DNA from 2 places in the Nocardia sp. NPDC057440 genome. Region 2 is predicted to be linked to the other one. Evidence: riboswitches for the same ligand, from Rfam matches in the RefSeq annotation. Region 2 holds a riboswitch; the other holds the start of a gene.
What was found. Region 2 has a riboswitch for glycine ahead of gcvP (aminomethyl-transferring glycine dehydrogenase). Riboswitches for the same ligand answer to the same signal wherever they lie in the genome.
Positions count from the first base shown of each region.

Region 1: linked by a shared signal. The riboswitch ahead of glyA (serine hydroxymethyltransferase) and the one ahead of gcvP (aminomethyl-transferring glycine dehydrogenase) in region 2 are both predicted to bind glycine.

Region 1 is NZ_JBHVDF010000011.1:88,001-103,287, forward strand. Features, by position in the region: gene ACFU4Z_RS22865 (APC family permease) at 1-619, shown strand, start outside; gene ACFU4Z_RS22870 (GMC family oxidoreductase) at 612-2,168, shown strand; gene ACFU4Z_RS22875 (putative nucleotidyltransferase substrate binding domain-containing protein) at 2,233-4,008, shown strand; gene ACFU4Z_RS22880 (IclR family transcriptional regulator) at 4,022-4,807, shown strand; glycine riboswitch at 5,083-5,188, shown strand; gene glyA (serine hydroxymethyltransferase) at 5,224-6,519, shown strand; gene ACFU4Z_RS22890 (L-serine ammonia-lyase) at 6,516-7,883, shown strand; gene ACFU4Z_RS22895 (PucR family transcriptional regulator) at 7,923-9,185, opposite strand; gene ACFU4Z_RS22900 (esterase/lipase family protein) at 9,535-10,671, shown strand; gene ACFU4Z_RS22905 (lipase family protein) at 10,870-12,252, shown strand; gene ACFU4Z_RS22910 (uracil-DNA glycosylase) at 12,339-13,076, opposite strand; gene ACFU4Z_RS22915 (GyrI-like domain-containing protein) at 13,395-13,838, shown strand; gene ACFU4Z_RS22920 (effector binding domain-containing protein) at 13,835-14,281, shown strand; gene ACFU4Z_RS22925 (hypothetical protein) at 14,537-15,287, shown strand, end outside.
Region 2 is NZ_JBHVDF010000003.1:15,650-30,936, reverse strand. Features, by position in the region: gene ACFU4Z_RS06755 (GMC oxidoreductase) at 1-1,551, opposite strand, end outside; gene ACFU4Z_RS06750 (CDP-alcohol phosphatidyltransferase family protein) at 1,711-2,367, shown strand; gene gcvH (glycine cleavage system protein GcvH) at 2,411-2,809, shown strand; gene ACFU4Z_RS06740 (FHA domain-containing protein) at 2,979-3,464, shown strand; gene ACFU4Z_RS06735 (MerR family transcriptional regulator) at 3,537-4,349, shown strand; gene ACFU4Z_RS06730 (bifunctional nuclease family protein) at 4,602-5,075, shown strand; partial or broken gene ACFU4Z_RS06725 (MerR family transcriptional regulator) at 5,291-5,842, shown strand; glycine riboswitch at 5,971-6,071, shown strand; gene gcvP (aminomethyl-transferring glycine dehydrogenase) at 6,231-9,041, shown strand; gene ACFU4Z_RS06715 (VWA domain-containing protein) at 9,257-10,933, opposite strand; gene ACFU4Z_RS06710 (WhiB family transcriptional regulator) at 11,077-11,352, opposite strand; gene ACFU4Z_RS06705 (HNH endonuclease) at 11,380-11,925, opposite strand; gene ACFU4Z_RS06700 (hypothetical protein) at 12,354-12,773, shown strand; gene ACFU4Z_RS06695 (cutinase family protein) at 12,818-13,720, opposite strand; gene ACFU4Z_RS06690 (DM13 domain-containing protein) at 13,983-14,510, opposite strand; gene ACFU4Z_RS06685 (acyl-CoA dehydrogenase family protein) at 14,685-15,287, opposite strand, start outside.

The DNA.
Region 1 (15,287 bases), on a different contig from region 2:
GTGGGGCCCGCTCGGCACCATCTTCCTGTGTTGCATCGTGGTCGCGGTGACGGTCTGTTCGCTCGCCGTGCACACCGCCGCTATCCGGTTGACCTTCGCGATGGCCCGCGACAACGCGCTGCCCTTCGGTGAGAAGCTCGCCCGCGTGCACCCGAAGACGCAGACCCCGGTGGTGCCCGCCGTGCTGATCGGTGTGCTCGCCGCGCTGATCCTGGTCGTCAATATCGGCCAGCCGAAGATCTTCACGGTGCTGACCTCGATCGCCATCATCATGATCTACCTGGCCTACCTGATGGTGACGGGGCCGATGCTGAAGAAGCGGCTGCAGGGGCAGTGGCCGCCGAAGGATCTGCAGGCGGGCGGCTACTTCTCGATGGGCCGATGGGGCCTGATCGTCAATATCGTCGCCGTCGTGTGGGGCATCGGGATGGCGTTGAACCTGGCCTGGCCGCGCGAGGCGGTGTACGGCACACCCTGGTACAACACCTGGGGCGCGTTCGTCTACATCGGTGCGATCCTCGGCGCCGGGCTGCTCTGGTACTGGGCGAGGGGCCGCAAGAGCATCGGGACCCTCGCCTCCCACGCGGCAGCGGCTACGGAGGCGGATTCCGATGTCTGACAACGTATTCGACTATGTGATCGCGGGCGGCGGCACCGCGGGATGTGTCTTGGCCGCCCGGCTCAGCGAGGATCCGGACGTGTCGGTGTGCCTGCTGGAGGCGGGACCCTCCGACGTCGGCGACCGGAATATCCTCGAGCTCTCGGAGTGGATGTATCTGCTCGATTCCGGGTACGACTGGGACTATCCGGTCGAACCGCAGGAGCGTGGCAACAGCTATCTGCGCCACGCGAGGGCGAAGGTGCTCGGCGGATGTTCCTCGCACAACTCGTGTATCGCGTTCTGGCCGCCGGCCGAGGGCCTGGACGAATGGGCCGCGATGGGCGCGAAGGGCTGGAACGCGGCCGAAGTGCTGCCCTATGTCGCGCGGGTGGAGAACAACGACGCGCCGGGCGAGGAGCACGGCCGCAGCGGTCCGGTCCGGTTGCGCGACGTCCCGCCCGTCGACCCGTGCGGCGCGGCGGTGCTCGAAGCCGCGGCGCTGGTCGGCTTGCCGACGGTCGAATTCAACCGCGGCGCCACGGTGCGCAACGGCGCGGGCTGGTTCCAGATCAATTCCGACGAGGACAACATCAGGATGTCGTCTTCGCACGCCTACCTGCACCCGGTGCTCGACTCACGACCCAATCTCTTTGTGCGCACCGGGTGTTGGGTCAGCGAGATCCTGTTCGACGACGCCCGCAACGCCACCGGTGTGCGGTATCAGCGGCCGGATCTCACCGGGTACGACACGGTGTCGGCCCGGCGCGAGGTGATTGTCACCGCCGGAGCCATCGATACGCCGAAGTTGTTGATGCTGTCCGGGATCGGGCCCGCCGAGCATCTGCGCGAAGTCGGTGTTCCGGTGCTGGTCGATGCTCCCGGCGTCGGTTCGAACCTGGACGACCATGTCGAAGGCCTGGTGTTCTGGGAGGCCGCCCGGCCGATGGTCACCACTTCGACGCAATGGTGGGAGATCGGACTGTTCGCCACCACCGACGAGACGTTGCGGCTGCCGGACGTGATGATGCACTACGGCAGCGTGCCGTTCGACATGAACACCCTGCGCCAGGGCTACCCGACCACCGACAACGGTTTCTGCTTGACGCCCAATGTCACGCAGGGCCGTTCCCGCGGCACGGTCCGCCTGCGCAGCCGCGACTTCCGGGACCGCCCCAAGGTCGACCCGAGGTACTTCACCGATCCCGAAGGACACGACGAGCGCACCATGCTCGCCGGCGTCCGGCTGGCCCGCAAGATCGCCGAACAGGCACCGCTGCGGAACTGGATCGCCAGGGAACTCGCACCAGGCCCGGACGCCACGACCGACGACGAACTGCTCGACTACATCCGCGCCACGCACAACACGGTCTACCATCCGGCGGCTACCGCGCGGATGGGGGCAGCCGACGATCCGATGGCGGTGCTCGATCCGGAACTGCGGGTGAAGGGCGTGTCCCGATTACGGGTCGTCGACGCCTCAGCGATGCCGAAATTGCCCGCGGTGAACCCCAACATTACTGTCATGACCATGGCAGAGAAATGCGCGGACCTCTTACGGAAAACCTGAGTGCGAGGTGCCGAAGGAGGGTGAGCTAGCGGCATTTCTCGCCGATCACGCGCCGTTCCAATCGATGACGCCGCCCGAGCTGGATCAGCTCGCGGCGGCTTCTTCGCTGCACCGGTTCGGCGCGGGCGCGGTGATCATGGATTACTCCGCCCAGGTGCCCGACGACATCTGGATGCTGTGGACCGGCCGCGTCGTCCTGCAGGGCACCGGCGACGGTGCGCCGATCGATGCCGTCGAGCCCGGCGGAATCTTCGGCTATGTTCCGCTGCTCACCGGCGGCAGCGCCGACTTCGTCGCGCGGGCGGCCGAACCGAGCGCGCTCATCCGGCTGCCAGGAGCCCTGGTGCGGGCGCAATTCGCGCAGCCCGACGGCCTGGCTTTCCTCGCTTCCTCGGCGTGGAAGACGGTGTCCGGCAATCGAACTCCGATGGCTCCGGTGCTCGGCAGCCGACCGGTCGGCGAACTCGTTTCCGGTGCGGCGGTTTTCGTCGCCCCGGAGACCAGTGTGCGCGACGCCGTCGTGCGGATGACCGAACAGCGTGTCTCCTATGTGCTGATCCGATTGCCGCAGGGCGAATTCGGCATCTTCACCGATCGCGACCTGCGAACCAGGGTGGTCGCGGCCGGGTTGCCGGTCGAGGTGCCGATCTCCCGGGTCATGAGCGCTCCGGCCCGCCGGGTGACCGCCGACCTGACCGCCGAGACCGTGCTGATGGAGATGCTCGAATGCGGTCTGCGGCATATGCCGGTGCTGTCGCGGCGCGGTGTGGTGCTCGGCGTGCTCGAGGATGCCGACCTGCTCGCGGCCTCGGCCAGGCAGAGTTTCGTGCTGCGCCGCTCGATCGCCGCGGCCACGGACGCGCCGCAGTTGCAGCGCGCTGCCCGCGAGATCACCGGCACTGTCGTCGACCTGTTCCGCAATGGCACCAAGGCATCGGCGACCAGCGGCATCCTGTCGGTCGTCATCGACTCGGTGGTCCGCAAGGCGCTCGAACTCGCGCTCGCCGAGATCGACGACGCGCCCAGCGACGGTTTCGCCTGGCTCACCCTCGGCAGTATCGCCCGGCGTGAGGCGATGCCGTCCTCGGATGTGGACAGCGCGTTGTCCTGGACCGACGAATTATCCTCGGCCAGTGGGCAACTGCGCGCCGTCGCCGCGCGGGTGCACGCCATCCTCGATGCCTGCGGCTTGCCCGCCGACAGCAATGGCGCGATCGCCGGGAAGCCGAAGTTCTCCCGTTCCCGCTCGCAGTGGGCGACGGCGGCCGCGGGCTGGCTCGATGATCCGCTACAGGATCGGGGCCTGATCCTGTCCTCGCTGCTGATCGACGGGCGCGTCGTCTGGGGCGACCAAGCCCTGCACACCGTGCCCGCGGCGTTCGGGAGCATGCGCGCCGAACACCCGAACGCACTGCGCTTGCAGCTGCTCGACGCATTGTCGGGGCGGGTGCGGACGCGCTCGCTGCGTGATGTGCTGTCCCGGCGCGGCGGGACATTCGATTTGAAGAGCCACGCGCTGGCCCCCATCGTCAACCTCGCCCGGTGGGGCGGCCTGGTCGCGGGTATGACCACGGCGTCCACTCCGGTGCGGCTGGCGGCCGCCGCGAGTGCTGGGGCGCTGCGCGAGCGCGATGCCACCGTCCTCACGGAGGTTTTCGTCATGTTGCAGCGCATGCGGATGGTGCATCAGGTCGAACAGCTTTCGGCCGGGCACAGTCCCGGCGACATCATCACCATGTCGGAACTTTCGCCGCTGAATCGCAGCCTGCTCAACGATGCCTTGCGGGAGATCGCGGTGGTGCAGCGACGCGTCGGCAGCTTGGGAGCGGCGACCACTTAGAATGGCGTTCGAGATGGCAACTCGAGACGGCGAGGACAACGGGCGGACGGCTGCGGTGCAGTCCGTCGACCGAGCGCTGCTGGTCATGGAGATTATCGCCAAGCTGGGGCAGGCCGGCGTCACGGAGATCGCCGCCGAACTCGGCGTGCACAAATCTACCGTGTCGCGGCTGGTCGCCGTGCTGGAATCACGCGGATACGTCGAGCAGCTATCGGAGCGCGGCAAGTATCGGCTCGGCTTCTCCATCGTCCGGCTCGCCGGATCCACCAGCGCGCAGGTCGATCTGGTCGGGCAGAGCCAGGGCGCGTGCAACGAGCTGGCGATCGCCTCGGGCGAGACGACCAATCTCGCTGTCCTGGACGGTAATCGGATCATCAATATCGTCGAGGCGATGGGGCCGGGCTCGATCGCGCTGCGCTCCTGGGTGGGGCAGAGCTGCCCGGCGCACGCCACCTCCAGCGGCAAGGTGCTGCTCGCCGGTCTCGAACCGAGCGAGATGCGTAAAAGGGTCGGCGCGAAACTCGAGGCGTTCACCGGGAACACCCTGACCAAGGTCGCCGACCTTGCCGCTCAGCTCGTCGAGGTCAGGAAGGACGGCTGGGCGAGCGTACGCGAGGAACTGGAGATCGGGCTGAATGCGGTCGCCGCGCCCGTTTACGACAGTAACGGTGCGATCGTTGCGGCACTGAGCGTTTCGGGCCCCGCCTACCGGCTCGCTCCGGACCGCTTCGCGCACGCCGCCGAGTTGACCATCGCGAGTGCCGCGGACATCAGCCGACGTCTCGGCCACCTCGCCTGACCGCGGCCGCGGCCTCTCGGGTTTCGCACCCGCGTCGCAACGCGTGCGAATCCTGGAAAGGCGCCGATCGGTATCGGTGTCTTCCTGTTGACAAGGGGTGTGGGCGGCTCAATACTTAGTTGCGTATAGAGCATCAGTTGCGTGTTACGCAACTTGTTGCTTTATCCGCAACCGAATATCGCCGTTCGACGCGTAGCGGGAGATCTCCACGCCTGTCGTGGGGAGCCGAAGGAGCAAATCCTCCCGGGAATCTCTCAGGCCCAGTACCGCTGCGCACAGGCAACTCTGGAAAGCAGTGCGCACGCACTCGCCGACGGGGCAAACGCGCAGTGTCACAGCACCGTGCGTGAAACTCTCAGGCCATTGGACAGAGCGGGAGGAGCCACCCACGCGCATGCGTCGACGAAAGGCTCCTCATGGCCGAACCTGTCTCCGCCGTCCGAACCGAACTAGACGCGTCGCTGCGCGAATTCGATCCGCTCGTCGCGACTTTGATCGACCGCGAAATCGACCGGCAGCAACGCGGCCTGGAAATGATCGCCTCCGAAAACCACGCGCCGCTGGCAGTGATGCAGGCGCAGGGTTCGGTGCTCACCAACAAATACGCCGAGGGTTATCCCGGCCGCCGCTATTACGGCGGGTGCGAGCACGTCGATGCGATCGAAACGCTGGCGATCGACCGGCTGCGCGCCTTGTTCGGCGCCGAATACGTCAACGTCCAGCCGCATTCGGGGGCACAGGCCAACGCCGCGGCGATGCACGCGCTGCTGCGACCCGGCGACGGCATCCTCGGGCTTGCGCTGGACCACGGTGGACACCTCACCCATGGGATGAAGATCAATTTCTCCGGTCGGCTCTATGACGTTGCGGCCTACCATGTTCGGGCCGAGGACCATCTCGTCGATATGGCCGAGGTACGACGGCTCGCCCATGAGCATCGGCCGAAATTGATCGTGGCAGGCTGGTCCGCCTACCCACGGCACCTGGACTTCGCCGAATTCCGGCGCATCGCGGACGAAGTCGGCGCATACCTGATGGTGGACATGGCGCACTTCGCCGGTCTGGTCGCTGCGGGGCTGCATCCTTCGCCCGTGCCGCATGCGCACATCGTCACCTCCACCACCCACAAAACCCTCGGCGGGCCACGCGGCGGATTCATCCTCGCCGTCGAGGAATTGGGTAAGAAGCTGGCTTCGGCGGTCTTTCCCGGACAGCAAGGCGGCCCGCTGGAACATGTGATCGCGGCCAAGGCCGTCGCCTTCAAGATGGCGGGTGAACCGGCGTTCCGTGATCGCCAGGAACGCACGCTCGCGGGCGCGCGGATTCTCGCCGAGCGGCTGCTCGCCGCGGATTGCCTGGCGGCGGGGATCAGCGTGGTCAGCGGCGGTACCGATGTGCACCTGGTGCTCGTCGACCTGCGTGACTCCGAGCTCGACGGCCAGCAGGCGGAGGATCGGCTCGCCGAGATCGGAATCACGGTCAATCGCAACGCGGTGCCATTCGACCCACGGCCGCCGATGGTGAGCTCCGGTCTGCGGATCGGCACACCGGCGCTGGCGGCTCGCGGCTTCGACACCGCGGCATTCGCCGAGGTCGCCGACATCATCGCCGCCGCGCTGCGCTCGGCGCAGCCGGTCGAGGAGTTGCGCGCGCGAGTCGATGCGCTGGTCGGCCGGTTCCCGCTGTATCCCGGTCTGCGTGGGCAGGCATGACGGTCAGCATTTTCGACCTGTTCCGGGTCGGCATCGGGCCGTCGAGCTCGCACACCGTGGGGCCGATGCGCGCGGCCGCCCGCTTCATCGAGCAGCTCAAAACCGATGGCCAACTGCACAATACGGCCGGTGTCCGGGTGGAGCTCTACGGATCGCTCGGCGCGACCGGGCGCGGGCACGGCAGCATCGAGGCGATCGTCGCCGGGTTGTCCGGCGAACGGCCGGAGACCGTCGATCCGGAGGTGGTGGCCGCCGCCACGTCCGAGGCGCGGGACACCGGCACGCTGCGGCTCGGTGGCGTGCATCCGATCGGCTTCGCCGTCGACGAGGACATCGAGTTGCGCTGGCGAATCAGGCCGGTCTTCCACAGCAACGGCATGATGTTCCGCGCCGCCGATGCCGAAGGACAGGTGCTCGTCGAGCGTCGCTTCTACTCCGTCGGCGGCGGATTCGTGCTGGACGAAACCGAGATCGACCGGCCTGCCGAGACGAGGACCACGGTCGGGCACCCGTTCGCCTCGGCCGCGGAGCTGCTCGCCCACACCACCGCTACCGGGCTGTCCATCAGTGAGCTGATGCTGGCCAACGAAATGACCTGGCGCAGTCCGGATCGGATCCGGACCGACCTGCTCGAGATCTGGAAGGTCATGCAGGACTGCGTCCAGCGGGGGACGTCGACGGCGGGTGTGCTGCCGGGCGCACTCGCCGTCCGACGGCGTGCGGCGGCGCTGCACGAACGATTGACCGTCGAAGCCGACGACACCGACCCGCTGCGAGCGATGGAGTGGGTCACGCTGTTCGCCATGGCCGTCAACGAGGAGAACGCCGCGGGCGGACGGGTCGTCACCGCGCCGACGAACGGCGCTGCGGGCATCATTCCGGCTGTGCTGCACTATGTTCAGCAGTTCGTCACCGGCCCGAACGACGACAGCGTCATCGATTTCCTGTTGACCGCGGGTGCGATCGGGCAGCTGATCAAGGAGAACGCCTCGATCTCCGGCGCAGAGGTCGGGTGTCAGGGCGAGGTCGGCGCGGCCTGCGCGATGGCGGCGGCCGGACTCACGGCCGTGCTCGGCGGCACACCCGAGCAGATCGAGAATGCCGCCGAGATCGGCATCGAACACAATCTCGGTCTCACCTGCGATCCGATCGGTGGACTCGTGCAGATTCCGTGCATCGAACGCAACGGTGTCGCGGCGGTCAAGGCGATCACCGCGGCCCGCATGGCGATTCGCGGCGACGGCGTGCACCACGTGTCGCTCGACAAGGTCATCCAGACGATGCGCGCGACGGGCGCGGACATGCTGGACAAATACAAGGAGACCTCGCTCGGCGGCCTCGCGGTCGCGGTCGTCGACTGTTGAGTGGCTGGGCGATGCCTCGCCGGAGCACGGGACGCCCGCTCAGTGGCCGCCGGTTTCGGCAGCCGGGAACAGACGGTGGATCGTCTGGGCCGCCGCGAGCACGCGGGAGTCGTTCGGATCGGTGGGGTCCAGACCGGTGAGCTCGGCGATGCGTCGTAGTCGGTAGGTGAAAGTATTGGGGTGCACATGGATTTCGGCCGCGGCGACCTTGCGTTCGGAGCCGTGGCGCAGATGCGCGTCCAGCGCCTCCAGCAGATGTGGGCTCCGCAGGATCGGCGCAATGCGCTCGGCCAGTCTGGCGCGGGCCGGTCCCGGTCTGGTGAGCTGGAATTCGAGCAGGAGATCGTCGAGCCGATAGACGCCGGTCGGCCTGCCCAGCAGGCGAGCGAGCTCCGCGATCTCGGTGGCCTCGTGCGCGGCCCGCGGGACGGATTTGCGTGCGACCGACGGGCATTCGGCCACCGCGACTCCGGTGCCGAACTGTGCGGCCAATCCGGTGGCGAGCCGGTGGTAGTGCTCATGATCGAGCTCGGCGGACTCGGAGACGTTCGGTAGCAACGCGATCCCGTTCGAGCCGTCGAAGGTAGCGAGCGCGGTGGTACCGGTGAGGCCGTCCAAAGCGCGTTGCAGAACGCGGATCCGGCGTCGGGTCAGCAGATTCGCGACGGTGCTCGAGCGACTGTCCTGCGGCAGCCGATGGTCTTGGTGGATGTGGATCGCCAGCACGGTGTAGCGGTCGGTGAGCGCGGTATCCGCCCGCGCCGCAAGCTCTTCGGCGGGCAGCCCGCGCAGCAGCGCCGAGCACAATTCGCGACGGGCCTCGCGCTCGGCGTTGTAGATCGACTGTTCGACCTCGGAGTAGGTCTCGACCACCGTGATGTTGATGTGCATCAGCAGCTCGAGCAGGCGGCTGCCGACGACCACCAGATCCGCCGTCTCCGCGGGTGTCGCCAGCGCCGCGGCCTCGGCAAGCACGGATTGTGCCGACCCGTGGATAGCCTCGATCAGCACCGCGAGCGGGAACCGGTCCTCCGCATGCCGCTCGGCCACCGGTGCGACGAAGGTCGCGACTTCGGCCCTGCTGAAGGTGCGCTGTTCGTCGATGGCCTGCAGGACCGCGCGGCCGCAGGCATAGATGGCGGGCAGCACCTCGGCGGTGAAATGCCCAGGGGGCAGATCGGCGGCGGGTGGGGTCGCACCCAGCCCAGCGGCGAGCATGCGCTCGGAGATCTGGGGCCACCTGGTCAGCAACCGGACGACCAATGAGGCTTCGCCGGTTGCCGGTGATAGAGCGACGGACATGAGCCGATTGTTTCCAACGACAGTTACCGCGGCAAGCCTTCAGTCCTATCGACGGGAACTTTGTCACACGCGACAAGTTCCTGTGGGGTTTCTTCTCTCGGCAGCGCAGTGACGCTGGGGGTGTGCCGGCCATAGATTTGGGCAGCGGAAACAAATATGGCCTCAGTCACATCGAAGACGGAATGTGGCGCAGGAAACAGTAAGTGGCCAAGGGGATCCGTTGCTCGAACCGCCGTTCGGTGTGGTCTTCGCGCTCGCCGATGGTCGCATGCGGTCCGCCGTCACGTGTGGCGCGGCTCCGCAGCCCGAACGCGCAGATGCTGGATGGGAAGTGAACGGAATGTTTGCAATGAAGCAAAGTGCTCGGCGGGCCGTCTTCGGCGCCGCGGTGATCGTCGCAGTGACCGTCGCCACGGCGCTCGGCGGCGGCGGGGCCACCGCGGACCGACAGGCCGCGCCGACGGAGCAGACCCTCGCGGAGGTGATCAGCGCCGGGCTCACCCCGGCCGCTGACGGCAGGCAGCCGCGGGCGATCGTCGATACCGGCAGCGGTTCGGGATCGGCCACCAGCCGGGCCACCGATGTCATCGGGGAGGGGCCGGAGATGTCGGCGTATCTGGCCGCATTCGGTTACGGACTGCTGCATCCCGATTCGGCGCCGCCTGGCGCGAATCGCTCGAACTGCACACCGTCGGCCGAGCATCCCCGGCCGGTGGTGCTGTTGCACGGCACCTGGCTCAACGCCTATGACACCTTCTCCTATATGTCTCCGCGCCTGGCACGCGCCGGATTCTGTGTGTTCGCCTTCAACTTCGGGCGTTCCACTCTCTTGGAGGGCGGCGGGCTCGGCCCGATCCTGCCCGGCCGCTACGGGGTTGGGCCGATGGAGGATTCGGCGCGGCAACTGAGCGATTTCGTCGATCGCGTATTGGCGGCGACGGGCGCGGCGCAGGTCGACATCATCGGGCATTCACAGGGTGGGACCGTGGCGAATCAGTATGTGAAGTTCGACGGCGGTCAGGGCACAGTGAGCAAACTCCTCACCTATGGCGCCACGCACCATGGCACCTCGCTCATGGGCATCGCCACGCTCGGCAGGCTGATCAATAATCTCGGCGTCAATATTCTCGGCTTCTACGAGCCGATCGTCGGGCCTGCCAATATTCAGCAGGCCGTCGGTTCACCGTTCTATGCCCGCTTGAATGCCCACGGCGACACCGTTCCCGGCGTCGACTACACCGTGGTCGGTTCTCGCTATGACGAGGTCACCAATCCCTACGACTGGACGTTTCTGCGGGCCGGGCCCGACGCGACGGTGGACAACCGCACGCTGCAGGCCGGGTGTGAACAGGATCTGTCCGATCATCTCACCATGATGTACTCGCCCCGCTCGGTGTCGATCGCGCTGCACGCACTCGATCCCGCGGCGCACCCCGATCTGGAGTGCGCGTTCAACCCCTGGATGGTCGGCGGCGGCGGTCTCTGACGAGGCTGTCACTGCACCGACAGGAGAAACCCCAGTGCGCGAATTGTGACCGCTGACAATTCTTTTCCCGCCCGGGCATTCGTAGGCTCGAGTACGGGCAGCCGGCGGCATCGACGGCGCGGCGCTCTCGTTCATCGGCGACCTGCACCGGCTGTCGTCGCACATGTTGTGCCGTGCCGTTCGAAAGGATCAACCCTGATGAGTGTCGCCGCCGACCCGACCGCGTTCGCGACCCGCGCCGAGCACACGCAGTTCCCCACCCCGCCGTTGTTGCCGGAGGTAGATCCGTTCTACCTGCCACCGTCCATGATCGGGCAGCTTCGGCCGGGTGCCGTCGTCCGAGCGCGCGAAGTCGAACTGGCGCTGTTCGGTCGTGTGGCGCAGAAGATTTCGGCGTGGCAGCTGCTGTATCGGACCTGCGACCTGGACGACACACCCGAGGTGGCGGTGACGACGGTACTGCTGCCGTGGGGCGCGGATCCCGCGGAAGCTCGCCCGCTGGTCTCCTTCCAGTGCGCGATCGATGCCGTCGCCTCGAAATGTCTTCCGTCGTATGCGCTCCGACGCGGCGCGCGCGCCGCAGGCGCCATTCCCCAGCTCGAGCTTCCGCTCATCGCGGGCGCATTGGCCAGGGGCTGGGCGGTGTCGGTGCCCGACCACGAGGGGACCGGTGGTCAGTTCGGTGCGGCCCGCGAGCCCGGGTACCGGGCGCTGGACGGGATTCGGGCCGCGCTCGCCTTCGAGCCGCTCGGCCTCGGCGCCACGACTCCGGTTGCGCTGTGGGGTTATTCGGGTGGCGGCCTCGCCACGGCCTGGGCGGCGGAGCTGGCGGGCGAGTACGCGCCGGAGCTCGATATCGTCGGCGCGGTGGCCGGCTCGCCGGTCGGTGATCCCGCCGCGGCGTTCGTCCGCATGAACGGCGGACTCTTCGCCGGGTTCGCCGCGGTCTTCACCGCCGGACTGTGCCGGGCCTACCCGGAGTTGGACCGGCTGCTGCGCTCCCGGCTGGATGCCGACTATCTCCAGCTCATGGCGGCCGCCGAATCGACGACGACCTTCCCGCTGTTGTACCGCTTCGCGCGCCGCAATCTCGACGACCACTGCACCGGCGGTCTGGCCGGGCTGCTGGACGCACCAGAGCTGCAACGCATCCTGGCCGACATCCGGCCCGGCGATCGCGCGCCCGCTATGCCGTTGCTGGTGCTGCAAGGGGTGTACGACGAGGTCATCGCGGTGGCCGATGTCGATGCGCACGTCGACCGGTATGTTGGCGCGGGCGTGCATGTCCGGTATCTGCGCGACCGGCTCAGCACCCACATTCTGCTGCAGTTCATCGGGGCGCCGGTGATCATCGATTGGCTGTCGGATCGGTTCGGCAATCGCGCCCTTGCCCCGAACGCTGTCGAGACGGTGTGGTCGGTGGCGTTCTCGAAGCGGGCCGCGTCCGGGCATTTGCGGCTGGCATCGCTGTCGGCGCGCATGCTGTTCGGCTTGCCCATTCGGCAACGCAGGCAAGCGAATCGGCCCAGCGACGCGCACCGGTTGCCGCTTCGGTTGACGCTGCGCAATCCGTTGTCCTGAGCGGCTTCCCGCTGGGTGCTCCTGTGCTGTCGGGGTGTGCCGCGGCACCGGAGCACCACCATTCGTCTCGGTAGGAGAGGGCGCGATCAATGCCGGGCAGATGTGGGCAGGCCCGCCGCGGTCGCGGCATCGGCGAGGACTGCTTCGAGCATGGCGGGGGTGAGTCGTCCGGTGAAGGTGTTCTGCTGGCTGACGTGGTAGCAGCCGAAGAGCCGCAATGGTTCTCGAGTGTCGTCGGACGGCGCCAGCGTGATCCGGACGCCGTGGCCGAATGTCGGGCGTGGCCGGGGAATGATCCACCCGGCCTCGGCGAGCACGGGCAGCAGTGCCTGCCAGCCGAACGCTCCGAGCACGACGATCGCCCGGACAGTCGGCGCGAGCAGGGCCAATTCGGTGCGCAGCCAGTGGCTGCACCGGTCGCGTTCGTCCGGCGTCGGCTTGTTGTCCGGCGGTGCGCAGTGCACGGGTGCGGTGAGGCGGACACCGGTCAGCCGCAGGCCGTCATCGCGCCGGACGGAAGTGGGCTGGTTGGCCAGGCCGACCGCGTGCAGGGCGGCGAACAGGACGTCGCCGCTGCGGTCGCCGGTGAACATGCGCCCGGTCCGGTTGCCGCCGTGGGCGGCGGGGGCGAGCCCGACGATCAGCAGCCGGGCGTCGGGAGGGCCGAATCCGGGGACGGGACGGCCCCAATAGGTTTCCTCGCGAAAGGCGGCGCGTTTCTCCCTCGCCACTCGTTCGCGCCAGGCGACAAGGCGCGGGCAGGCGCGGCAGTCCGCGACCGTGGTGTCCAACTCAGCGATGGTGTCGCACACAGAAAAACCCAATCACGGTGAGTGACACGTCAGCTGACTCGATCGGCTACTTCGACAGCACCGCTATCCCATTCGTCATAGATCTCGCCTCGACTCATCACGACTCCATTCGTGGTGGCACATGATCGACGGGACGCAGGAACCATGTCCACTATGCATCAGTAACCAGCGGTTTGCATCCAGGACGTGCGTCCAGGTCAGTGCGGCCGTGAGCTGCGGATAACGACCCGGACATGTGATCGTGACCACGAGGGCCGGGTTGATAGCATGGCCTTCCTGGCCGACCGGATGCGGGCATCGCCCCCGGATTCACCTCGAAAGAGTCTTTCCATGCAGTTTGAAATCGTCGAGCGAGACGAAACGTGGGTTGCCGGGCTGCCGGTGCGCAGCCCGAAACGTGCGCTCGGGGAACTGCGTGATCACGATCTGGAGGCGGCATGGGCCGCGGTGCTGCATCAGGAGCTCGGTGGCCCGCTGGCCAGCGCGTACACCGATTACACCGGTGAGCTCGGCACGTACAACACCCAGATCGTCGGCTACGAATGCGCGTCGTTCGACGACGTCACCCGCGGGCACCTGGTCGCGCGGCTCCCGCGCGGCACCTATGCCAGGTTCTCCTCGGTCGGTAACTTCCCGCAGGTGATGACCGACCTGTGGACACAGATCGCCTATGCCGAGGAGCACAACTACATCAAACGCACCTATACCGGGGACTTCGAGTGTTACCCGCACGCCTACAAGATCGACCTCTACCTGGCGGTAGATGCGCGATGACCTATGCGATTGTCGTGCGTGGCGAGGCGATCTACGCGGGCCTGGTGGTGCCGCGGGTGCGGCCGAGCTTCAAGGTGAGCAATAGCGATCTGATCGAGTTCCTCAAGGACCGGCTGCGTGACCGCGCCGGCGAGCAGCGGCGGTCGGATCACCCGATGTACACCGTGTACGTGCCGGATCCGGCGGGGAACTTCAACGCTGTCGTCTGCTTCGAGTATCCGGCGCCCGATGTGGTTCCGGTCGGCGATGTGCTGGTCAAGGTACCGAAGGGCGTCTACGCGCGCTTCGTGCCGAATGGCGACTACCACGATCCGGTCGAGGACGTGTGGGCGCAGGTCGACGATGCGACCGCCTCCGCGGAGATCACTCGCGCGTACCGCGAAGAGGTCGAGATCTGGCACGGGCCGGAGTCTGTGGAGCTGTTCATCTCGATCCTGGTTTAGTTGCTGTGCGGTAGCTACGCGGGTACCAACTGGTCTCCACGTTCCGTTCCTTGCTGGAAAGGGGTGGCCTGACCTGCGGTGATTTCCGGGCCGGAAATTAGTTTTCGGAAGATTAACCGGTCGTCTGGTCAATTCCTTTCGGATGACGGATACTTCCCTAGGCAATCTCACCCGACCGACGGGCTGTCGGGTGTGAGAGCGGGACCGGCTCGATTGACCGCGCGTGGGCGCGGTGGCTACGGAGTAGGGAACACCATGACTGTCGAAGTAATCGCAGTCGGCCCAGGGGGCACACGCGATGCCGAGGTGTTGCGCTTTCGGGATCTGCATTCCGGATATGTCTTCCATGTCACCACTCCGGAGGCGCATCCCGAGCTCTGGCGTCGATACTTGCGTGGTGCGCTGCAGGTTTACCGGCATTACGATGTCGATCACGCGCTGGAGTACGACAAAGTCGAAAACGGTTGTACGACAACATTGTTCTGCACCGCCGTGGACCCTTCCGGCGCGGTTGTCGCCGGCCTGCGAGCGCAAGGGCCCTATCCGGCGGTCGAGGACGTGCACGCGCTCGGCGCCTGGGCCGGGCGACCCGGTGCGGACGCGCTGCGCGCGATGATTGCCGAGCGGATACCGGAGGGTGTCGTCGAGGTCAAAGCGGTGTGGGTGGCGCGGAACGCGACTCTCCGGTCCGCGCTCACCGCCGCGCTCTCCCGCTGTGTCGTGCATGCGACCTGGCTGCTGGGTGCGCGCTTCGGTTTCGTCACCACCGCCTCACACAGCCTGGAACTTTATCGCTCCAGTGGTGGGCGAGTGGCCGATCGGATACCGTCGGTCCCCTATCCGGACGACCGTTATCACACGGTCCCCGTATGGTGGGACACCCAGACATATCCGTCATTTGCCACAAAATTGCAGACTTCATTGATAGCGCTCGAGCGGGCCGCGCTCGAAGCCTGGCATGCGCAGCCGCACGGTGGGCACCGTGCGGGTGAGCCATGGATCGGAG
Region 2 (15,287 bases):
GTCCTTGTTGGGCCAGAACGCCATTGCCCGCTCGGCCTGTGCGGTGATGGTCAGCGACGGGTTGACACCGAGATTGGCCGTCACCGCCGAACCATCCGCGACATGCAGCCCGGGATGCCCGTACACCCGCTGATACGGGTCGACCACGCCGGTGTCGGCGCTCTCGCCGATCACGCAACCGCCGATGTAGTGCGCGGTCGCCGGGATGTTGAGCACGTCCATGACCAGGCCGTGGGTGTCGCCGTTCACCTTCGCGCCGAAGCGGCGGCCGACATCGTGGGCCAAGGGAATCCAGGTCGGGTTCGGTTCGCCGGTGCCCGCCTTGGTCTTGAGCTGCCCGCGCTTGCGGAAGGAGGTCAGCGAGTTGTCCAGCGACTGCATCACCAGCAGGATCACCGACTTCTCCGAGGCGTGCCTGGCATTGAGACTGCGCAGGAAGACCAAGGGATGCAACACGATGGCCAGCAAGAAACGCAGGAACCGGAACGCGCCGCCGTCGACGATCGGCACCGACAGCGGGAACAGGGCGTTCTGCCCCTTGCCGTAGTGGCACACCTCGATATGGGTGTCGGCCTCCGGATGGATCGAGGAGGTGATCGCGATGCCCTCGGCGAAATCGCGGCGCGAGCGACTGACCACATTGAGGATGGCCTCGGAATTACTGCGGGTCAGTTCGCCAAGGCGCGGCGAGAGGTTGGGTAGCACGCGCTCGTCGCGCATCTTGTGCAGCAGCTTCTGGGTGCCGAGCGCGGCGCCGGCGAAGACGACCTGTTCGGCGGTGAAGGTTGTGCGCTGCTTGCGGATCCAGCGGTCGGAACGTTCGGTGTCGATCGCGTAGCCGCCCTCCGGAAGCGGCCGCACCGCGGTGGCCGTGGTGAGTGGGCGGACCTCGGCGCCGGCCTGTTCGGCCAGGTAGAGGTAGTTCGTCGGCGTGGTGTTCTTCGCGTTGTTGGGGCAGCCGGTGAAACACTGCGCGCAGTGCACGCAGCCGCGCCGCCGTGGGCCCGCGCCGCCGAAATACGGGTCGTCCACTTCGGTGCCCGGGTCGTCCTCGTTGAAGAACACCCCCACATCGGTCGGATGGAAGGTGTGTCCGACGCCGAGGTCGTCGGCGATCTCCTTGATCACGTCGTCGGCCGGGGTCATTCGTGGGTTGGGCGCCACGCCGAGCATCCGCTGTGCCTGGTCGTAGTACGGCGCGAGCTCGGATTTCCAGTCGGTGATGTGCGACCACTGCTTATCGGTGTAGAAGTTCGGCAGCGGCTCGTAGAGGGTGTTGCCGTAAATCAGCGAGCCGCCACCCACCCCGGCGCCGGAGAACACCGCGCACTTGCCGAGGATGCTGATCCGCTGCGGACCGGTCAGTCCGAGCCGCGGCGCCCAGATCGAGTTGCGCACATCCCAATTCGTCTTCGGGATGTCTTCGGCATTCCAGCGTCTGCCCGCTTCGAGCACACCGACCCGATACCCCTTCTCGGTCAGCCGCAGCGCGCTCACACTGCCGCCGAACCCGGAACCGATCACCACCACGTCGTAGTCGAATGCGGGCATGACTTCCTCTCACTGACCGAATAACGGATGAGATGCTTTCACAGTCATTCTGTCACCGGGTCGGATGCGACGGAATCCATAGCATGCCGCCGTGCCGATGTGGTCGCAACCGGCGTGCCCGGATGGCGCAAGCGGGGGTCGGTGCGGTATGCACGGGCTGTGACAACCGAATCGGGGACCACGGAGCCGGGCGAGCGCGCCGACTCCGGCAATGACGGCGCCGCGGGCGGCATTTTTGCCGACCGCATCCTCACCGTCCCCAATGCGCTGAGCGTGCTGCGCCTCATGGGGGTGCCGCTGTTCCTGTGGTTGCTGCTGGTCGAGCGGGCCGACGGCTGGGCATTCGCACTGCTGGTCGCCAGCGGCGTCACCGACTTCCTCGACGGGAAGCTGGCCAGGCTGCTCGACCAGTCCTCGCGCCTCGGTGCGCTCCTCGACCCGTTCGTGGACCGCCTCTACCTGGTGACGACACTGGCCGCTTTCGTGATCCGCGGGCTGATCCCGTGGTGGGTCGCCGTGGTCTTGGTCGGTCGTGATCTGCTGCTCACGCTGACGCTTTCGGTGTACAAACGCCGCGAACTCGACCCGCCGGAGGTGATCTACCTGGGCAAAGCGGCCACCTTCGCGTTGATGTCCGCATTGCCCTGGTTGCTTGCGGGTCAGATGGATTGGGCGCTGGCAGGTTTCGGCCGGGCCTTCGGCGGGGCATTCCTGGTCTGGGGTACGGCGGTGTATGTGTGGACCGGTGTCCTCTACACCGGGAAGGCCGTCGCCGTCGCGCGAGCGATACCGTCTGTGCCGCACCGGTCCACATAGCGATTAGAGTTTGCGTGAAGGTTCCCGACGGAAAGGATGGCCTGTGACCCAGACCCCCGAGGATCTGCGCTACACCGAAGAGCACGAGTGGGTGCAACGGATCAGCCCGACGCGGGTTCGGGTGGGCATCACCGATTACGCCCAGTCTCAACTCGGTGACGTCGTGTTCGTGCAGCTGCCGGAGGCAGACAGGGATGCGGCCGCAGGCGAGAGTATCGCCGAGGTCGAGTCGACCAAGAGCGTGTCCGATATCTATGCCCCCTTGGCCGCGAAAGTTGTTGCGGTGAACGAGGATCTGGTGCAGACGCCGGAGACGCTGAACACCGATCCGTTCGGCGACGGGTGGCTGTTCGAGCTCGAACTGGCCGACCCCGCAACCCTGGATGCTGCACTTGGCGGGCTGCTGGATGCCGCAGGTTATCAAGGAGTTATCGGGGGCTGATGTAGCCTTCCCGGTTCTACCTGCACGGGTACGCCCTGGCAGGGTACGGTCAATGCCAACAGATGTACCGGTGAGCTGATCCGGTGTTCTAGCGTCAACGATCTCAGGTCGTGGCGGTGAAGGCAGCACCTGCTTGCACGGAAAATCAGGTTCGAGGAGGAGAGAAACGGTGAGCGAGAACAAAGACCCGGGTTACGGGGAGACCGCGGCCGAGACGACGTCGGTCTTCCGCGCGGATTTCCTGAACGAGGTCGACGCGTCGCGCTCCGGGGAGCCGACCGGCGAACAGCCGGTCCAAGGGGTCGAGGGTTTGCCGGTTGGTGCGGCCCTCCTGGTTGTCAAGCGCGGACCGAATGCCGGCTCGCGGTTCCTGCTGGATCAGCCGACCACGTCGGCAGGTCGCCATCCCGACAGTGACATCTTTCTCGACGACGTCACCGTCAGCCGTCGGCACGCCGAGTTCCGGCAGGACGACGATTCCTTCCAGGTGGTCGACGTGGGCAGTCTCAACGGCACCTACGTCAACCGGGAGCCTGTGGACTCCTCGGAGCTGCAGAACGGTGACGAGGTGCAGATCGGAAAGTTCCGTCTCGTCTTCCTCACCGGCCCGCGCGCGCAGGTGAACGAGTCGTCTGCGGGTGCTGGCAGTCTATGACGCACACAGCACGGGTCCTCGTGACGGCCGTGTTGGCAGGGAAGAACGCGGCTTCATGAAAGACTCGATGCTATGACGGGCGCGGCGCAGTGGGCGCGCGGAGGCATGTCGATCGGCTCCGTGCTGGACCTGCTGCGGCCGGACTTCCCGGACATCACCATCTCGAAGATCCGTTTCCTCGAGGCCGAGGGTCTGATCCGTCCGGAGCGCACTCCGTCCGGATACCGCAGATTCTCGATTGCCGACTGTGAACGGCTCAGGTTCGTACTGACCGCACAACGCGACCAGTACCTGCCGTTGAAGGTGATCAAAGAGCAGCTCGAAGCGATCGACAGCGGTGCGGCGACGCTCGGTGTGCGGGAAGCCCGCGCCCGGGCGCACGCCGTCCGCGACAACGAGCTCGCCACACCTTCCGAGAATGGTCGGGCCCCGCGCGGCGCGAATGTCAGCGTGCCGCGCAGGCTGGGTGTCGTACCCGGTGAGGTCTCGCCGGACGAGCTGCGATTCGATCACGAAATCCGGCTCACCCGTGCCGATCTGCTGACGCAGGCCGACATCGACGAGAAGTTCTTGAACGACCTGATCCGCGCGAATCTGATCACCCCTGGCGCCGCCGGTTTCTTCGACGCCGAGGCGGTGACGCTCGCACGGACCGCCAAGGCGATGGCGGAATTCGGTCTGGAGGCGCGGCACTTGCGCGCCTTCAAGCTCGCCGCGGACCGGGAAGCGGCGCTGGTCGCCCAGATCGCCGCACCGATCGCCAAGAGTCGCGATGCGGGCGCACGCGCCCGCGCCGAGGAGACCGTGCGCGAGCTTGCCGCGTTGTCGCTGACCCTGCACACCTGCCTGGTGAAAGCGTCGGTGCGGAACTCGCTCGGCGGCTGAGTCTTCGGTGCGTCGTCGCTCGTCACGGCCGCGGTGGGTTCCACTCCGACAACACGGAGATTTCGGCTGTGCACACGGATCGCTCGACTCCTTCCCGTTCGCTTAGACTCGGTGGTACGGCGAGCTCTGCGGTAGTCATGCCGGGTGGCCGGCGGAGGTATTGGGAGGCAGTGCGATGAGTGAGCGCAGCGAGCGAATCATGTCACAGGGTGCTTCGCGCATGCCGGAGCTGAGCGTTAGCGAGGCGCAGGCATGAGTGAAATGCGCGTGATCGGCATTCGTGTCGAGCAGCCACAGAACCAGCCCGTGCTGTTGCTCCGTGAGGCGTCCGGCGATCGGTATCTACCGATCTGGATCGGACAGGCCGAGGCGACTGCGATCGTGCTCGAGCAGGAGGGGGTGACCCCGATTCGTCCATTGACCCACGATCTGATCAAGATCCTGATTACCGACCTCGGGCACACCCTGAAGGAAGTACGGATCGTGGATCTGCAAGAGGGCACGTTCTACGCGGATCTGGTCTTCGAGAACGATCTGCGGGTTTCGGCGCGGCCCTCGGATTCGGTAGCGATCGCGTTGCGGGTCGGTTGCCCGATCTATGCCGAGGAACCGGTGCTCGAGGAAGCCGGATTGGTCATGCCGGACGAGCGCGAGGACGAGGTCGAGAAGTTCAAGGAGTTCCTCGAGTCGGTTTCGCCCGATGACTTCAAAGCCACGGACAGCTGAGGGATTTCGAACTTTCTTTTAGACCTCAACTACAGGTCGAGACTCTTACCGCGCGTCGCGTTTGGTCGGACGATGCCGCTCCCGGGACAATCAGAGGGAGTAACCTCGATAGTTGGGCCACGTCCGTTATGACTGGGTGTATGTGGTCAACGGAGCCGGGACATTGATGAGGCCAAGGCGTCGGCGAAGTAAGGGAGTGGTCAGTGGCAGAGCAATCGCAGGGAGTGGTACAGCCAGGCCTGTTCCCGGATGATTCGGTACCTGACGATCTTGTCGGCTACCGTGTTCCCAGCGCATGCCAGGTAGCCGGGATCACCTATCGGCAGCTCGACTATTGGGCGCGCACCGGTCTGGTCGTGCCGTCCATCCGGAGCGCCGCGGGTTCGGGCAGTCAGCGGCTGTACTCGTTCAAGGACATTCTGGTCCTGAAGATCGTGAAGCGACTATTGGACGCGGGGATCTCGCTGCAGAACATCCGCATCGCGGTCGACCATTTACGCAGTCGCGGCGTGCAGGACTTGGCGGGCATCACACTGTTCTCCGACGGCACCTCGGTGTACGAATGCACCTCGGCCGAGGAGGTAGTTGATTTACTGCAGGGTGGGCAGGGCGTTTTCGGCATCGCGGTGAGCGGTGCAATGCGTGAGTTGACCGGCGCAATCGCCAACTTCCCAGCCGAACGGGCCGTCAGCGGCAGCGCGAGTGAGCGCCCCGAGGATGAACTGTCGTTCCGGCGCAAGGCGCGGATGAATCAGAAGACCGGCTAGAGATTCCTGGGAGTGCCCGTCGCATGCGGCGGGCACTTTGCTTTGTGTGGGAAGTGACGAGGGCGACACCGCCATCTGGGGTCCGGTGGCGCGGTTCGTTGCGCACGCGGCATAAACTAGCGGTGCGTCGCCGCCGTGCGGGAGAGTCCCGGTCTTCAGAAGAGTCCGGGCGCCGAAGGAGCAGCACCTCCCCGTCAATCTCTCAGGCAACAGGGACCGTACGGGCTTCGACGCCTCTGGAAAGTGGTGACCGCTGCAGACAGCGCACGGTCGCCCGCCCATGGGGAAAGGGGTCGCACCCCGAATCTCTCAGGCTCCACGACAGAGGGGGAGGGCTGGTATCCGTCGACCGCGTCGGTCGACCCGCCCGACCTTGGGAGCTGCTGCCGTGACTCGATCATTCGCCGACCGCCATATCGGACCCGACCGGGATGAACTCGCCCGGATCCTGGACGTCGTCGGCGTCGGTTCGCTGGACGAGCTCGCCACCGCCGCTTTGCCCGCGAGCATTCTCGACGGCTCCGGCCTCGACGTGCTCCCGCCCGCGGCCACCGAGCACGAAGTGCTGACCGAACTGGCCGAGCTCGCCCATTCGAACACCGTCGCCACCTCGATGATCGGCCTCGGCTACTACGACACGCTGACCCCGCCGGTGCTGGTGCGCAGCTTGCTGGAGAATCCGGCTTGGTACACCGCCTACACGCCCTACCAGCCCGAGATCAGCCAGGGTCGCCTCGAAGCGCTGCTCAACTTCCAGACCATGGTGTCGGACCTGACCGGCATGGAGGTCGCCAACTCCTCCATGCTCGACGAGGCGACCGCGGCTGCGGAGGCGATGACGCTGCTGCGGAGGGCGGGCCGATCGAAGTCCGAGCGGCTGCTCATCGACACCGATCTCTTTCCGCAGACCAAGACCGTGTTGTACACCAGGGCCGAGCCGCTCGGCATCGAGATCGTCGAGGCCGACCTCGCCTCCGGTCTGCCCGATGGCGAGTTCTTCGGTGTGCTGGTGCAGATTCCGGGTGCGTCTGGCCGGGTGGTGGACTGGGCGCCGCTGATCGAGGCGGCGCACGAGCGCGGTGCGCTGGTCGCCGTCGGCGCCGATCTTCTTGCGCTCACGCTGATCACGCCGCCGGGGGAGCAGGGCGCGGACGCGTGCTTCGGCACCACACAGCGGTTCGGCGTGCCGATGGGCTTCGGCGGACCGCACGCCGGATACCTGTCGGTGCACTCCAAGCATGCGCGGCAGTTGCCGGGCAGGCTGGTCGGCGTTTCGGTCGACGCGGACGGCTCGGTCGCCTACCGGCTCGCACTGCAGACCCGTGAACAGCATATTCGCCGTGAGAAGGCGACCTCCAACATCTGTACCGCCCAGGTGCTGCTCGCCATCCTGGCCGCGATGTACGCCAGCTATCACGGCCCCGACGGGTTGCGGGAGATCGCGCGGCGGGTGCACGGCCACGCGCGCGCCATCGCCGCCGGACTCGACGGCGCGGTCGTGCACGATAATTTCTTCGACACCGTGCTGGCGCGTGTGCCCGGCGGCGCGGAAGCCGTCGTGGCGAAGGCGAAGTCGCGTGGTATCAACCTGCGACCGGTGGACGCCGATCACGTCGGCATCGCCTGCGACGAGGCCACCACCGCGGCGCATGTCGCCGCCGTGCTCGAATCCTTCGGTACCGCACTGTCTTCCGAGGCGTCAGCCCCGGCCGCCTCGGTCGGATCGATCGAGACCCGCGCCTCCGAATACCTCACACACCCGGCCTTCACCAGCTACCACACCGAGACCGCGATGTTGCGCTACCTGCGGCGGCTGTCGGACAAGGATATCGCCCTGGACCGCAGCATGATTCCGCTCGGTTCCTGCACCATGAAGCTGAACGCGACCGCCGAGATGGAGGCCATCACCTGGCCCGGCTTCGCGCGGGTGCATCCGTACGCACCAGTCGAAGATGCGCCGGGGCTGTTGCGGGTGATCCACGATCTGGAGAGCTGGCTCTCGGCGATCACCGGGTACGACTCGGTGAGCCTGCAGCCGAACGCGGGCAGTCAGGGCGAATACGCCGGGTTGCTAGCCATCCGGCGCTATCACTTGGATCGTGGTGACACGCACCGGGATACGTGCCTGATCCCGTCCAGCGCGCACGGCACCAACGCGGCGTCCGCGGCGATGGCCGGGCTGCGCGTCGAGATGGTGAGGTGCCGTAACAACGGTGACGTCGATCTGGACGACCTACGGGCCAAGATCGCCGACCACGCCGACCGGCTGGCCTGCATCATGATCACCTACCCGTCCACGCACGGCGTGTACGAGCACGAGGTCGCCGAGCTGTGCGCACTGGTGCACGACGCGGGCGGTCAGGTGTACGTCGACGGCGCGAACCTGAATGCGCTTGTCGGACTTGCCCGCCCGGGTCGCTTCGGCGGCGATGTGAGCCACCTGAACCTGCACAAGACCTTCTGCATCCCGCACGGCGGCGGTGGTCCCGGCGTCGGCCCGGTGGCGGTGCGCTCGCACCTGGCGCCGTACCTGCCCGGCGATCCGCTCGAAACCGGTTCGCACGCGGTGTCGGCCGCCAAGTACGGCTCGGCCTCGATCCTGCCGATTACCTGGGCCTACATCCGGATGATGGGCGCCGACGGCCTGCGCAAGGCCACGCTGACCGCGATCGCCTCGGCCAACTACATCGCCCGCCGCCTCGACGAGCACTTCCCGGTGCTCTACACCGGCGAGCACGGCATGGTCGCCCACGAGTGCATCCTGGATCTGCGCGAGATCACCAAGCAGACCGGCGTCACCGTCGATGATGTCGCAAAGCGGCTGGCGGACTATGGTTTCCACGCCCCGACCATGAGCTTCCCGGTCGCCGGCACCCTGATGGTGGAACCGACCGAAAGCGAGAACCTGGCCGAACTCGACGAGTTCATCCTCGCGATGACCTCGATCCGCGATGAGATCGACAAGGTGGCCGCCGGTGTGTGGCCGGTGGAGGACAACCCCTTGCGTGGCGCACCGCACACCGCGGCGTGCCTCGTCGGCGAATGGGATCATCCCTACAGCCGGGAGGTCGCGGTGTTCCCGCACGGTCTGACCCCCGACCGTGGCAAGGTCTGGCCGTCGGTTCGCCGTATCGACGGCGCTTATGGTGACCGCAACCTGGTCTGCTCCTGCCCGCCGCTGGAGGCGTACGCCGACTGACCGCAGCCACACCGGCCCGCCTCCGCTGCTCGGGGTCGGGCCGGTGTTGCGTGAGCATCTGTTCGTTTGTTGTGCCGCAACGGTTTCGGCCGCTGTCCGGAGCCGGGCGGCGTCATCGATCGAACATCCTGCGGCAGCGGAGGTCGCCGCGCGGGCGCCCGAACCGATCGTCGGCGGTCTGCGCGCTCAGCGATGAGGAGAGAGTTGAGCCGGCCTCAGGGGGTGGTCAGCGCGTGCACCATGGCGGTGCCGAAGCTGATGTCGTCGGAGCTGGCCAGGCGGGTGTAGGTACCGCCGGTGCGCTGGGCGGCGGTCTGCAGGGTTTCGGTGCCGCTGCCGCCGATGACGATGACGTCAATGCGGACCGGGCGGGTTTTGTCCGTGGCATTACTGAGGTCGGTGAGCAGTTTGGTGCCGGTGACCGTCGAGTCTTCGTCGGGGCCGTCGGTGATCAGGAGGACCGAATTGGTGCGGCCCGCGGTGTAGCCCTGGACCGCGGCGCGATAGGCGGCCAGCAGCGACGGGTACGCCTGATCGGTGCGGGATTCGGTGGGGCGCAGGGTATTCAGCGCTGTGGTCAGTGCGGTTCGCTGGTCGTTGGTGAGTGGTGCGGTGACCGCCTCGACTTTGTACGGAGTGGCACCGTCGAGATTCTTGCCGAAGGTCCAGACACCGAGGCCGAAGTCCGGCGGCATGACATTCATCGTCGAGGTGAGTGCGCCGAGCACATTCGTGAGCCGGGTGACCGAGCCGTCGGTGTTGCCCATCGAGGCGGAGACATCGAGCAGCACCGTCGACTGCACACCGAGAACCGGGTTGGCGAGGGTCGCGCGCACCTTGTCCAGCGCGGCGCGGGATGGCACGGCGTTCGCGGTGGCCGGCGCGGCGGCGAAGCCGGCGGCGGCGAAGGTCTGCGCCTGCTGCGGGGTGCGCAGGTAGTCGGCGAATATGCCTGCGATCAGGTTCTGGGTCTTGTCCACCCAGGGTCCCGACATCAATGCGGCCGGGTGGTCGGCCACCGGTGCCGCACCGGCGGGGCTGAACGTTGCGAGTCCGCCCTGCGCCTCGACCTGCTGCGCGGTGGCGGCCACCGCATGAACGGGCGTGCCTGCCGGTTGGGCCGCGCCCGCGACCGCGGCCAGTGCCATCGTAGTGTCCTGAGCTTCAGGTGCTTCGGCGGCGAGCAGGGAGATCGCGGACACCACCTGCCCGGACTGCGCTGCCTGATCGGAGAGCGGATCGGTGCCCGACACGGTCGAGCCGACCGCGGCGGCCGCGGCCAGCGTCGCGTCGCCCGGCGGCAGCGCCATGCGCAGTCCGGCCCAGTCGGGCAGGCCGATCTCGGCAAGCGAACCCTGTTGCAGGCGTGGCAGATCTGACCAGGTGACCTCGGCCTCGTCGAGCGCCCGGCGTAGGTCTTCCGGGACGGCGAGCACGATCGGGCTGACCGCGACCGGCGCTGGATTGCCCTCGATCAGACCTGGCGTCCGCATGGATTCGATGGAGCGCAGCGAATCGGCGATCCACAGCGCGGGCTGCTGTCCGAGCTGCTGGTTCCAGGGTACGTTCGCGGTGAAGGCCGCCACCATCGCCGCGGACGGCTGGGAGGTCACCTCGACCTTCGCGCAGTGATCACGGATGCGCGGATTGGTCGTGTTGAAGCCGTCGGCGATCGTGCGTATCGAGGGCGCGATGTCCGGGTCGGCTGTGACGTACAGCGTCGAGGGCCCTTCCACACACTCCGCTGCGGCGGCGCTGTCCCGATCGGCGGCTCGGTTGCTCAGCTTGTTCCAGGCGAACACCCCCGCGACTAGCAGCACGACTGCCGCCACTGCGATAACCGGACCTTTGCTGACCCCCCGTGATCGGGTTCCGCTGCGATGAGTGCCCACGAGATCAAGTGTATGTTCACGTGAGATTCGCCGAGCGAGTGTGGCATCGATCGAGACTTCCGACACCAAACCCGCCCGTCAACCGGTGTAAGCCCGACTGCGGGTCCCGGCTTACACCGGCTGGTGACGCCGCCGGCGTTCGGCTACTCGCGGATCATCCGCCCACGGTCGAATTCATGGCCGCCCCAGACACCGGATTGGTTGGTGCGAGCGGCGAATTCACCGCAGGCCACCCGGATCGGGCAGCCCGCGCAGACCGCGCGGGCATAGTCGAAATCCTGCGACGGATACGGGAACCACGCTTCGTGATTCGGGTCGCCGCGGCAGGCCGCGCGGTGCCAGCCCTGGCTGTCCGAGAGCGGAAGCAGGTCGGTCAGTGTCGATTCGGCGGGCGCGGTTGTCTCCAGTCGGACGTTCATGGCGATCCTTCTCCTTTCTCTCGCGGCTCAAGTGCCTGCCAGTTGCTTCCAGATCTGTCTCTGCCGCTTTTTCAGATGATGCGGCGCCTTCGGCTCCCACAGCAGCCGCATGCCCGCCTCCTCGGGGGTGCGGTCGGCCTTGATCGTGTTGCACGGCGCGCAGCAGGCGATCAGGTTGCTCCACGTATTCGGCCCGCCGCGGCTGCGCGGGCGGATGTGATCGACGGTGCGGGCCCACGCGGCGCAGTAGCCGCACCGGTGGCTGTCGCGCCGCAGCACCCCGGCCAGCGTCGCGCGGCTCTCGTCCTGCACTCGGACCACATGCTCGAGGTACACGTAGTGCAGCAGTCGGATAGTCTCCGGCAGTGCGATCTCGAGGTGCTTGGACCGGATCGGGAAGTGCGGTTCCCGGTCGGCGACAGACTCGGCGATTCCGTCCATGAGCAGCACGACGGCTCGCTCGGCAGTGATCTCGTCGAGCGCCTCGTAGCTGGCGTTGAGCACCAGCACGCGGGTGCGTATCCAATTGTCGACAGTCAACGCCACCGGATCGGTGGCACGGTGGAACATCATGGGAATCACCATGTTTCGAGAAGAGAGCGAGCGAATTCGAAGGAGGGTGGCGGGCGGTCAGGCGCCGGCCGGGAGGCGGCCGAGATCCGATCCACTGCTGGTCGCGCACTGGCGCATATTGATCAAAGCCACCTCCTCCTTTCGTGGTGCTCTTGATCACCCTCGGAATCGGGTGATCGTCGTCGAATCACATGGTGGCACACCGCACCCGCCGTTGTCGGGTCATTTTTCGTCGGCCTCTCGCGCTGCCGGGGCGGAGTTCCAGCCACAGGGAATACGCAAAGGCGGTCGTGTGTAAAGGCATTGACATACTGAGCCGCGTCGAGTTTCGGCCGTCGGCGGTCCGGGTCTTCCGTCGGATGGCATGGCGCATCGTTCTCGAGGTGGACTGCTCACCGATCGAGTCGCGGACCGTGGGAACGAGGGAAATGATTGCGGTCGAAGTGCTGCTGTGGGGACTTGTCGCGGGACTTATTCATTTCATCGCGATAGTGGTCCTGTACGGAAGTCCGTTGGTGAAGCGGATTTATGCCGCCGATAGCGAGACGAGCACGCCCGCGCGGATCGGATCGGCCAGGCCTCGCGCTATGTCCACTCGTTTGCTGGGCACGCAAATCGAGGTGTACATCATGACCATCGGGTTTGCCTGGCTGCATCCATTGCTCCCTGTGCACGGTCTGGCCGGAGCGATGTTGCTGGCCGTGTTGTTCGCCGCGCTGCGGGTGTATCCGCCGGTCTGGGCCCTGTGGATGCAAGGCGCCTACTCCAACGGATACCTCTTCGTCGAAGTTGTGAGCGGCGTCATCGGTACCGTTGCCGTCCTGCTCGCGCTGTATTTTCTGATGTGAGGGCAGGCCCCAGGGGGCCTACCCTCCTCCGAGCTGTCACCGGCTCATGTCTGCTCGACCAACCACTGGCGCAGCCATGAGGTGGCGGTGGCGCCCGACGGGTCGACGACGTACGCGGGATAGTTCTGGTGGACGAAGGAGTTGTAGAACTCCTCGAGTTTCTGCTTGCGCTCGTCCATGCCCGGATCGGCGAGCTGGTTCTGCAACATCGGGACGATGCCGACACTCATCAGGTCGTTGAAGATCGCGACGGCTTCCTGCTGGTATCGCCACAGCTGCGCCGGGTTCGGATCGGAAACCTGGGCGAGGAAGCCCGCGAACCGGGCCGCGAAGTCGGTGGGCGGGGTCGAGCAGTACAGGTCGCCGTCCGCGCAGAAGGTCCGAGTCTTGTGACTGAGGAGGCCGAAGCCGCCGATTCGCGGACCACCGGCACCCGCACCCTGCACCGGCGGACCGACGAGCGCGTCGTTGGGGGAGCGGCGCGGATCCGAGACGAGGCCGACGGCGGCGATCCGCTCCGGTTCGATCGGACCGAAGCCGGTGCCGATTTCCGCGGCCAGGTCACCGGCGGCGTCGGCGCCCTGGCTGTACCCGATCAGCGCGATCTTCGTGGCGGCGCACCGCCGAGCCATCGCGGTGACCAGGCCGCGGGCGTTGTCGGTGGCCTGCTTCTTGGAGCGGCCGTAGACGTCGGCCTCCCACGGGAATGCGGTGGCGGCGTAGCTCACGTAGTCGGTCTGCACGTCGGAGGGCAGATTGTCGGTGACGCTCGCGAGCATGCCCTCGCCGGGCTTGCTGTCGGAGGTCTCCCAGGTACCGGGTATCGCGACGACGTAGAGATCAGGGCACTCGGGTGCGGCAGGCGCGATGCCTGCTCCGCCGACGGCGCCTGCCGCGCCGATCGTGACGGTGGCGACCGTGGCGCCGATTATCCTGCGAATCATCATGTTCATACCCCGGTGTGCTGGTTCCGAAGCCGGCTGGTTGCCGGTGGCGACTCCTGTGGTCCCCACACGGACAACCGTACGGTCTGTTCGGGGAGTTCGACGGGAATCGCGGCCGACAAAGAGTAGACATTTTCCGCCGACCATCCCGCGCAGGCTTCTCATCAGGGGGAATGATCCGATTCCGGCTCTGTGGCATTCGAATTGGGCGGCCGACCAGCTCCGTGTATGGGCCGCCCTGTGCGGCAAGAGGTTTGCCGCCGCGTCAGCCCTGCTGGAGTCGAGCCGCGCCGAAAGACACATTGAAGCGATCGCACCAGATGCTGACGCTGGTCAACGTCGTCAGATCGGCGTCGGCGGGGACGGAGTAGTTCTGGCTGCCCTTGTTCCCCTTCAGACTGCCGAGGTCGACGTGCTCGCCGTCGTCGAAAACGCCCCAGCCGTCGCGCCCCTCGAGCACCGGCGCATCGGTGAGCCACACGTGCAGGTCCGGGCCATCGGAAGTGTCGAGGTCCGCCAGTCGTAGCACCCGGCTGCCGTCGGGCAGTTGCAGGAGCTGCACTGTCCCGGACGTCGAATGCTCGTGGGAGATCAGGGTGCCGGAGGCGAGCGTGCGTGGCCGCGGCGCGATGGCGCCGGGGGAGGCAGCGGCGACCGACGGCGCCGCCTCGTTCACTGCCGTGTCGGTGAACAATCGCCACGGTTCGAATAGGGCGAGCCCGACGCCGACACCGATCACCAGCAGCCCGGTCAGCACCCAGGTGATCGGAGAACGCGCTAACTTGCGGACCATCATTCTCCTTCGGATGTGATGACCATGGTCACGACCAGTCAACCTCGTTGTGGCGGATTTCGCCCCCGACTTCGTCATCCAGAGTGCTCGGCGCGACGTTGATGCCGGTGTGTTGTTTCCATCGACCGGCGAACTGCCGTAATCGGGGTGTTTCGAGCGGCCCGCAAGCGGTGTTCAGCCGATCGGGGAGTGCCCCAGCAGCACGCGTCCGCTGAACCGAGTCTGCTTGGCCCGCGGAAGCGGGTGGAACAGACTGCCGTGTACGTCGCGATAGCGCATTTCGATATCACAGGTCCGGGAATAGCCCAGACCACCGACGGTTTCGATGGCGAGGCGGACGGCGGAGATGAGAGCCTCGGCGGCCACCGTCTTGCGGCTGAGGGTGCGGGCGGCGTAGGCGTCGGTGTTGTCGAAGCGCAGATCGCCGGAGTCGGTGAACATGGCCCCGATCAGGTCCTCGGCGGTGGTGTGAGCGTTGGTCATCTCGCCCGCCAGCTGGAAGGTGTGCGGGTCGGTGCGGTCGGCCACCAGCAGGGCGGCCGATTCGACGGCGCTGTCGGCGATGCCGAGGTAGGCGGCCATCACGAGCGGCATGGCCGCGCCGATCACGACGTTCAGCACCGGTGGCCAGACGCCGACCGGGCGGATCATCGATACCGCGGCATCGGGCACGAAGACCTCGTCGAAGACCACGGTGTGTGATCCGCTCGCTCGCAAACCGAGTGTGTCCCAGGTCTTTTCGATCCGCACGCCATCCGCGGAGCGCGGGATCGCGCA